Regions from separate parts of the Anoxybacillus eryuanensis genome, predicted to be linked through region 1. Evidence: predicted binding sites of a transcription regulator. Region 1 holds the regulator's gene; each other region holds the start of a gene.
What was found. Region 1 encodes Rex, which represses fermentation and respiration genes when NADH is low (regulators of the CRP and FNR family bind a similar motif). Its sites were predicted from a motif close to TTGTGAAATATTTCACAA; they were not measured.
Positions count from the first base shown of each region.

Region 2: the regulator Rex is predicted to act here: its motif matches at 1,342-1,359, upstream of HNQ84_RS06740 (formate/nitrite transporter family protein).
Region 3: the regulator Rex is predicted to act here: its motif matches at 1,576-1,593, upstream of qoxA (cytochrome aa3 quinol oxidase subunit II).

Region 1 is NZ_JBPODS010000021.1:3,795-7,080, reverse strand. Features, by position in the region: gene HNQ84_RS13840 (CPBP family intramembrane glutamic endopeptidase) at 142-879, shown strand; gene HNQ84_RS13835 (YdiK family protein) at 876-1,049, shown strand; gene HNQ84_RS13830 (redox-sensing transcriptional repressor Rex) at 1,059-1,694, opposite strand; gene HNQ84_RS13825 (ABC-F family ATP-binding cassette domain-containing protein) at 1,922-3,286, shown strand, end outside.
Region 2 is NZ_JBPODS010000004.1:75,330-78,615, forward strand. Features, by position in the region: gene purU (formyltetrahydrofolate deformylase) at 1-405, opposite strand, end outside; gene HNQ84_RS06740 (formate/nitrite transporter family protein) at 499-1,317, opposite strand; gene speE (polyamine aminopropyltransferase) at 1,559-2,407, shown strand; gene rpmG (50S ribosomal protein L33) at 2,506-2,655, shown strand; gene treR (trehalose operon repressor) at 2,818-3,286, opposite strand, start outside.
Region 3 is NZ_JBPODS010000005.1:99,884-103,169, forward strand. Features, by position in the region: gene qoxB (cytochrome aa3 quinol oxidase subunit I) at 1-590, opposite strand, end outside; gene qoxA (cytochrome aa3 quinol oxidase subunit II) at 580-1,554, opposite strand; gene HNQ84_RS07690 (aldehyde dehydrogenase) at 1,932-3,281, opposite strand.

The DNA.
Region 1 (3,286 bases):
ACTTTTTTCAATTTTGCAAGTAGGAAGTTAAAAATTTTTCACTAAATGTTTCCCTTTTTCATTATGTCTTTCCTTTCGAAATTCATACAAAAAATATGGTAAAATGAAAAAGTACTCATTTTGCAAAAAGGGGTTGAACATGTGAAAAAGCAATATTGGTTTGTCATCATTACATACATTGCTATGCAACTATCCAGTTTAGTTGGCGTTCCTTTGCTCGCACATAGCGGATTTATTAACGCATCAAATAAAGAAGTAGCTTTTTCGATCGCCTCTGGTTACTGGGCTGTTATTAGTTTTTCGATTGCTCTTTTTTTCGTTCTTTATTTCATGAAAGAAGATATGAAGTATTCGTACGATCGCCATCAAGCATCAATTGGAACGTCGATCTTTTGGGCAATTGGGGGGTTTTTGCTCGCTCTTTTCGCTCAAGGCATTGCAGCAAACATCGAAGTACACCTCTTTGGTGTCGAAATGGGATCCGAAAACACACGACGCATCGTCGAAATGGTAAAGCTCACACCAGCACTTATGCTTGTCACTTCGATCGTTGGACCAATCTTAGAAGAAATCATCTTTCGAAAAATTATTTTTGGGACGTTGTATGAAAAATATAACTTTCTTTTATCAGCCCTTGTCAGTTCACTTTTATTTGCTGTTGTTCATTTAGAATTCGAGCATTTGCTTCTTTATGCAACAATGGGATTTGTATTTGCGTTCTTATATGTCAAAACAAAACGTATTCTCGTACCCATTGTGGCCCATGTGCTCATGAACACCTTTGTCGTCGCCATTCAAACATTATTCGCTGAAGAAATTGAAAAAATGATGCGCGAAGCAGAACAAATGCAATTCGTGATTTGGAGGCTGTTTTCATGAAATCCGAACCGTTGTTTTATTTTCTAATGGGAATTTTATTTACTTATTTTGCTGTGGATAGTGCCGATGATGGTATTTGGGATGTAACGACGATGTTATTCATCCTAATTGCAACATTTGATTTTGGAACAGCGATTCGCTCTTTATTGAAAAAAACCTCCCGCTCATAAACGGGAGGTTTACTCATTTCCGTAATGTTTTAAAAAGTAAACGAGTGATTGCAATTCGACCGCTAAATCAATATGATGAACACGAATGTGCTCTGGCACATGCAGACGAGCAGGCGTAAAGTTTAAAATTCCTTTAATGCCTTTTTGAACAAGTCGGTCAGTAATCGGCTGAGCAACCTGAGCAGGAACAGTTAAAATCGCTACCGTAATTCCACCGAGTTTTTCTTCCAATTCATTTAAATGATAAACTGGAACTCCTCCGACTTCTGTTCCGACTTTATCTGGATCTACATCGAACGCCATCACAATTTTCGTATTATTGTTTTTGCTAAAATTGTAGTTCAAAAATGCCGTCCCTAAATTACCGACTCCAAATAACGCGACTTCTGTCGTTTCATCTTGATCTAACGTTTTACGGAAAAACGACAGCAAATAATTCACATTATATCCGTATCCTTTTTTTCCAAGCGCACCAAAGTATGAAAAATCACGGCGAATCGTTGCTGAATCGACTTTTACAGCTTCACTTAACTCCGCTGAAGATACACGCTGCTTTCCTGATGCATGCAAGTTTTTCAAAAAACGATAATACAACGGTAGTCGCTTTGCGGTCGCCTGCGGAATTTTTGGTTGTTCATTGTTCACGAGTCAATCCCCCACATTTCCTTTCACAAATAGTTAGCGCTTTCATTTTTCTCTCCTATACATCGAAAAAGTTCTCTCCACTTTTAAACTATACACTATTTTTTTCATTCTGTCTTTCCTTTGTACCCTTTATTATTATTTTTGTCAAATTTGTTATTCACACACTAGTATTGCCGAACATGAAGAAAGTGCGTTACACTATCAAAAGAAGATTGAGGTGAGAAATGATGATCATTTTACAAATAAACCAACTATCCAAATCATATGGAGCTGAACAAGTTTTATCAGACATAAAACTTGAAATACAAGAAAAAGATCGCATTGCTCTAGTTGGGAGAAACGGCGCAGGAAAATCAACATTATTAAAAATCATTGCTGGCCAATTGTCATACGATACAGGTGAAATTATAAAGCCGAAACATGTGACAATCGGCTATTTAGATCAATATACAGGTTTGCAAGCTCATCGCTCTATTTGGGACGAAATGCTCGATGTTTTTGCCCCGCTTCAACAAATGGAAAAGCAATTGCGTGAACTAGAACAACAAATGAGCTTGCATAATGCTGACTACGAAAGACTATTAGAGCAATATGATCGTTTACAAACGGAATTTAAGGAAAAAGGCGGTTATCAATATGAAGCAGATATTCGTTCTGTTCTTCATGGCCTTCGCTTTTCCCAGTACGATTATACAACAAAAGTATCAACATTAAGCGGCGGACAGCGGACGAGACTAGCGCTAGGAAAACTACTTCTGACTAAGCCAAATTTACTTATTTTAGACGAACCAACGAACCATTTAGATATGGAAACATTACAATGGCTTGAACAGTATTTAAAAAACTATACAGGAGCCATTCTCATCGTCTCGCACGACCGCTATTTTCTTGATCAAATCGTCACACAAGTGTACGAATTGTCGCGCACAAAAATAAAAAAATATGTCGGCAACTATACAAGCTACTTACATCAACGGGCGGAGCAATTTGAACAACAACTGAAATTGTACGAAAAACAACAAGAGGAAATCACAAAATTAAAAGATTTTATTCAACGAAATATCGCTCGCGCCTCAACAACAAAGCGGGCACAAAGCCGTAGAAAGCAACTAGAAAAAATGAACATCATCGAAAAGCCGCTTGGTGATGAGAAATCGGCATCATTTCGTTTCGAAATCGAACGGCCAAGCGGAAATGATGTGCTAACAGCCAACAATTTAGCGATCGGTTACGATCACATCATCGCAAAAAATCTTTCATTTCGCATCACTCGCGGGGATAGTATTGCACTGATTGGACCGAACGGCATTGGAAAATCGACTCTTCTAAAAACGATCGTCAAACGACTTCCTATAAAACAAGGGGAGCTGCGTTACGGAACAAACGTACAAATCGGTTATTATGATCAAGAACAAGCCGAGTTAACGTCTAATAAACGCGTTATCGACGAGCTGTGGGATGAAGATCGATTAAAAACAGAGAAAGAAATTCGGACCATTCTCGGAAACTTTTTATTTTCTGGTGACGACGTATTGAAGCCTGTTCAGACGTTAAGCGGTGGAGAAAAAGCGCGGCTCGCTCTCGCTAAGCTA
Region 2 (3,286 bases), on a different contig from region 1:
AACTAGTGCGAAATCTGCAAGTAACTCTCCCGCTTGCCACTCCCATAATAATTCTAATAAACAATGCTCTTCCTTTGAAACAAATATGGCCACTTTTTTCATATGCGTATGTAAACTCAATCGCCATTTCATTTCAAACTGTTGCGCTATTGTTGCAAATTCTCCTTCTATCGCTTCTTTTCTTTTCGATATATTTGGGGCGTCGAACTCGATTCGTAAAAAAAATGTACCACCTTCAGGATCTGTCGAATATTGACTCGACTCCACAATATTGGCCCCTTGTTCATACAGAAAAGTGGTAACGGCTGCCACAATCCCAGGTTGATCTGGACATGAAATAAGTAACCTTGCCCGATCTTCATATTTATCCATAAACTTTTGGACATGTTTTTGTTGAAAATACATTGTAACTCCCCCCGTAAACAGAAAAATGAGATAAAATAATAGCATTTATTATAACAAATAAAAAAATAGTCGAGAACATATCCCGACTATTTTTTACTTATTCAATATTTTTCTTACTCCAAACGCCCCTTTCCACGCAGGAGTAGACTGTTTATTAGATGAAAGATACGTGTATAACGCGCCCATAAATAATGAGCCACCAACGATATTCCCAAGCGTTACAGGTACGATGTTATGGATCATTCCTGCCACATGAATCGTATCTGGGTGTTGAACAGCCAAAGCAAGTGAAAAAATAACAAAGTTTGCAATAGAGTGTTCATATCCAGAAGCAAAAAAGACAAAAACAATTAAAATCATCGCAAATATTTTTGCGATATCTTCTTTCATTTGCATCGGAATAAAAATAGCTAAACAAACAAGCCAGTTACACAAAATCCCTTTGACAAACAATTGTGTCGTTGTTGCATGCATTTTTTTCAATGCAATCGCAAATAGTAAATGATCCGTCGGAATATCGTGAAAAATACCCGACTGTGCGATTAAAAAGGCAAAGAAAATCGCACCAAGCAAGTTCCCACCATAACACATTATCCAGTTGAGAAGCGTATCTCCGATCGTTGTTTCTTTTTGAAGCGTACTCACAGTAAAATACATTGTATTCCCTGTAAATAACTCTGCCCCTCCGTACATAATAAGAACAAGGGCAATACCGAAAAAGATGCCACTTACTAAATATGTTGCTGGTGAATGTGTCTCGTAAAAATATTGACCCAAACGAACACAAAGAATAAGAGCAAACCCGATATATACACCTGCTAAAGCAGCACGAATCACGTATTGAAGCGGTGATTTTTGCAAAATGGATCGCTTCTTTAATGCGAGCTCTTTACATGTCTGTAAAGCTTCCATTGTTCTCTCACTTCTCTTTCTCTTTTGTGATGTTTTTCACATTTATCCTACTCCTCTTTTTTCTGTTTTTCAATGCGTTTGTGTAAATGTTAAAAGAACTGTCAACACTTTATTTTTGTAAACGTTTGCGAATAAAATGGCTATTGCAATTTTTTCAACTATTGTTCTCATCCTTTGCAAACTCATGCACAAATGTATTAATATAAAAAAGGTGCAAAATACATTGTTAGAGGAGGAAGCTATGAACTACATAAAAGAGCAAAACGGACAGCTATGGTTAACAGAAGATGAGCGTGAAAATTTAAAAATTAGTTATCGTATTAAAGAGATCGTTTACTCAGAGCGTTCACCATTTCAACATGTAATGATTTTGGACTCATACGACTTTGGAAGAATGCTTGTGCTTGATGGAGTTGTACAAACAACTTCTATTGATGGACATATTTACAATGAGATGATTACACATGTTCCTCTTTCTCTTCATCCGTCGCCAAAGAAAGTTTTAATTATTGGTGGGGGCGATTGTGGAGCAGCTCGTGAAGTGGCGAAATATGAAGAGGTAGAAGAAATACATCTCGTCGAAATCGATGAACTTGTTGTTCAAGCCTGTAAAGAACATTTACCTGAAGTATCGGGAAATCTTTCAGATCCACGTGTGCAGTATGTATATAAAGATGGTGTTCAATTCGTTAAAGATCACGTGAATACGTACGATGTCATTATCATTGACTCATCTGATCCGATCGGCCCTGCTCAAGTATTATTTGAATATGATTTTTATAAAAGTGTGCATGAAGCACTCAAAGAAGATGGAATGATGGTTTGTCAAAGCCAATCGCCAATTTTCCATATGGACGTATTAAAACAAACATATACAAACATTCGTCATTTATTCCCACACGTTCACGTATATACGGCTACTGTTCCGACATATCCTGGTGGCCTATGGAGCTTTACTCTTGGCGCAAAACAAGCTGTTTCATTTGAGCGCCTTACCACATTTGCAAAACAAACGAAATACGTAAATGCTGATGTATTAAGCCAATGCTTTTGTCTGCCACAATTTATGAAAGAGCATCTTCAATCGTAGTCGGAATCATTCCGGCTACGATTGTTGACAAAAGTGTTTTTTTATATTACGATACAAAGCGTAATGATTACTATTTTCTTTAAAAGGAGCGTGCCCCTATGCGTGTGAAAGTCGTTTTACAATGTACAGAAACTGGCGATCGTAACTACATAACAACAAAAAATAAGCGCAACAACCCTGAAAGACTTGAATTAAAAAAATATTGCCCACGTTTGAAACGCCACACATTACATCGTGAAACAAAATAATGGGGCTGACTCAAAAGTCCCTTTTCAATGAAACTTCACTGAAGTATGTGAAAGAGACCACCTTTGAATCCCCTTGGTTTTACTGGGTTTTCGTGGTGGTCTCTTTTTTCATGTTTCCCCAGATAAGAGCATTACCGCTCTCTTGAGCCCACACCATTATTTTCAATGCAAATGAATGCGCCGCGCAAAATCAACGAATCGAAATTTATCAAGACGATGACGGGACTCTGTATATTGAAACAAACTCGCATCGTCTAAATAAACATAATTTCTTACAACGACAACGTGTGTATATTGTTTTAAATGCAAATACATACGATCTTCTTCTGTGCATTCTTCCACAAAAAATTCTTTTTTCGCAAAGCTGATTTTTAATTGCAATTCCTTCTCCAAATATTCATAAATGGACCGCGCACATATATCTTTAGACAAAAATGGAACAAATTTTTTATTAAAAAAGTCTTTGTCTAAAATAATGCGTTCATCTTCAATTTCTCGCACGCGCACAACTTTCCAAATATCTTCTCGTGCCGTGACATGAAGATGTTTTTTTAACACTTCATCAGGCTTGATCATTTCAAGCTGCTCAACAATTGTCCGCGATGGCTTTCCAAGCTTCTGTGCCAATTCC
Region 3 (3,286 bases), on a different contig from region 1:
GTACCGAGCCCTGCAATTTGCAACGCAATTGCATAGTAGTTGTTTCCGATTCCTGGACTAAACTCTTTTCCAGCTAGCGGGAAATACGATGTCCACCCTGCATCTGGTGAGCCACCAACAACGAACGAAATGTTAAATAACATCGCCCCGCTAAAAAATAACCAAAAACTAAGTGCGTTCAACTGCGGAAACGCGACATCGCGCGCTCCAATTTGCAAAGGGACAACAACGTTCATTAAACCGATTAAAAATGGCATCGCCATAAACAAAATCATAATCACGCCATGCGTTGTAAAAATTTCGTTGTAATGTTGCGCATCTAAAAAGTTCATTTCTGGACGAGCCGTTTGCGCCTTCATTAACAAACCGTCCATTCCACCGCGGAAAAACATAAGTACACCAGATAAAATGTACATAATCCCGATCTTTTTATGATCGACGGTCGTTAGCCATTCGCGCCATAGCCAACCCCATTTTTTAAAGTACGTTAATCCAACAACGATCGCAACGGCAGTCAACACAATCGCAATTTGTGAACCGACAAGAAGCGGGTCTCCCCCAACAAGCATTTCATTCCACTTAATGCCCATGATGTTCACCTCCGCTATCACTCTCTAAAGCTTGTTGTTCATCTTCTTCGTTACAATTGGATGATGAACTAGATTTATAGTTGTCTTCATCAGTAAAAGTTTTTCCTTGATACCCATGGCCACGATATAGCTCTGGGTTTGTGTACGTCTTGGAATGTGCATCCGCATGATTCACCCATTGTAAATGCGTATCCACAAACGTGAGTCGGCCTAAATGGGTCGGCAACAATAATTCCTCATATTTTTCTTTCGTTAATTTCGGTGCCTTTTGTTTTACTTCTTGCACCCATTTTTCAAACTCTTTTGGCGTTTGCGCTAACACTTCAAACTGCATATGCGCATACCCACGTCCATTAAAGTTCGTATTTCGTCCTTCATACGATCCTGGGCGCTCCGCAACAACGTACAATTCCGTTTCCATTTTGTTCATCGTATATTTTTGCCCAGCTAACGCTGGTACCCAAAACGACTGCATTGTCGATGCAGAGGTCATTTTGAATAGCACAAGCCGATTCGCTGGAATGTTGACGTAGTTTACGGTTTCAATATTTTGTTCCGGGTAGCTAAAAATCCATTTCCAATCTGCCGACGTGACATGAATGACAAGTGGCTCTTGATCTTCGTACCCTTTCGGTGGTTTTTCTAAATCGTATAACGTTCTAACTGTCGGAATCGTTAATGCAATAACGATTAAAATGGGAATAACTGTCCATACAATTTCAAGCACCGTACTTCCGTGTTCCTCAGGTGGCTCCTCTCCCTTTCTCTCAGGTCGATCGCGATATTTCCATACGATATAAGCGAACAAAGCAAATACAACGACAACGACAAGAAGCATCCACCAAATCGACCAGTTAATCAACTCCGTAATGCTTCGAGCAGCTGGTCCTTGCGGCTGAAACACAACCATCTCACAGCCTCCAAGGAGCGGAAGCAACCCCACAATCCAGAACTTCCACTTCATCTCTCTTCACCTCAACAAAAATTGTGATTCATTGAACAAAAAACCAAATACAAAACGAACGAATTTAATTAACTTTGTAGTATTAACACTATTGAAATGATTTTAACATGTATTGTAAAAATAATTGTGACGAAAAAAGGAAGGAAGAAACTGCATTGCGGGGGAAACAAAAAGCAAAATCATTGACAAAAAGAAAAACACTTTTCTCGACATCAAAAAATGAGCGAGAAAAGCGTTATCTTTTACATAATACATGGAAATAAAAAAAGAAATCGGTTGTTCATCTGAAATCTTGTCACATTTTCGTTAAATTTTTTTCGAAATTTGTTCAAATTTATTGTCCAAAAACAAAAAAAGCGCCCATGAAGAGCACTTTTTCATCTCAACAGCTTCCGCACCCATTTGAGCGCATTTGGAAAGTTTGGATAGCGCAACGGAATATCGAATTTCGTTGTTTGTTTTAATACGCTTTTGTAGTGCGAGAAGGCATCAAAGCTTGCTTTCCCATGGTATGTACCGATGCCGCTTTGTCCAACACCACCGAAAGGCAAATGAGGATTGGCAACGTGTACAACCGTATCGTTTATACAACCACCGCCGAAACGAACTTGTTGCAATACTTGTTGTTGCACATCGCGATCTTCTGAAAACAAATAAAGCGCAAGCGGCTTTTCGTAATCGTTGATCATTTGAATCGCTTCATCAACCGTCCCAAACGTAAGAATCGGCAATATCGGCCCAAAAATTTCTTCTTGCATAATGTCATCGTCCCACGTCACATCGTCTAGCAACGTCGGCTCGATCCAACGTTGCTCAATGTCATACGTTCCACCATGTACAACAATACCATTTGTTAAAAAACGAACGAGCCGTTCAGCATGACGAACAGTAACAATGCGACTATATGTATCTTTGTGACCATATAACTGCTCTATATACTGCTTCATTCGCTCAATCAACAAAGATTTAACAGAAGCATGGACGAACACATAATCTGGAGCAATGCACGTTTGCCCGGCGTTTAAAAATTTTCCCCATACGATTCGCTTGGCAGCTAAATCAATATGCGCGGAAGCATCGACGATCGCAGGACTTTTTCCGCCGAGTTCTAATGTGACAGGCGTCAAATGCTTTGCAGCAGCTGCCATGACGATTTTTCCGACCGATACACTTCCTGTGAAAAAAATATGATCAAAGCGCAAATCTAACAGCTGTTGGCTAACGTCTACCCCTCCTTCCACAACAGCAACATACTCCTCTGGAAACACTTCTGAAATGATTGTTTTCAGCAACGCCGACATTTCTGGCGTATATTCAGACGGCTTCACTACCGCGCAATTTCCTGCGGCGATCGCGCCGATTAACGGGCTTATCGCAAGCTGAAATGGATAATTCCATGGCGCAATAATTAAACTAACGCCATATGGCTCTGGATATATGTAACTTTTTGAACCAAAGTGCGTTAACGGTGTCGGCACACGTTGCGGTTTCATCCAATCGCTCAGTCGCTTCGTGATAAAACGAATCTCTTCGTAAACGATGCCGATTTCCGTTGTATATGCTTCAAGCGGTGATTTATGCAACTCTTTTTTTAACGTATCGGTAATTGTCGGTTCATATTTTTGTATCGTTTCTTTTAATCGTGTTAATTGTTTTAAACGAAAATCAAGAGAAAGCGTTTCTCCTGTACGAAAGTAGCGCTTTTGTTTTTCGAGCAACTCGTTCATTTATT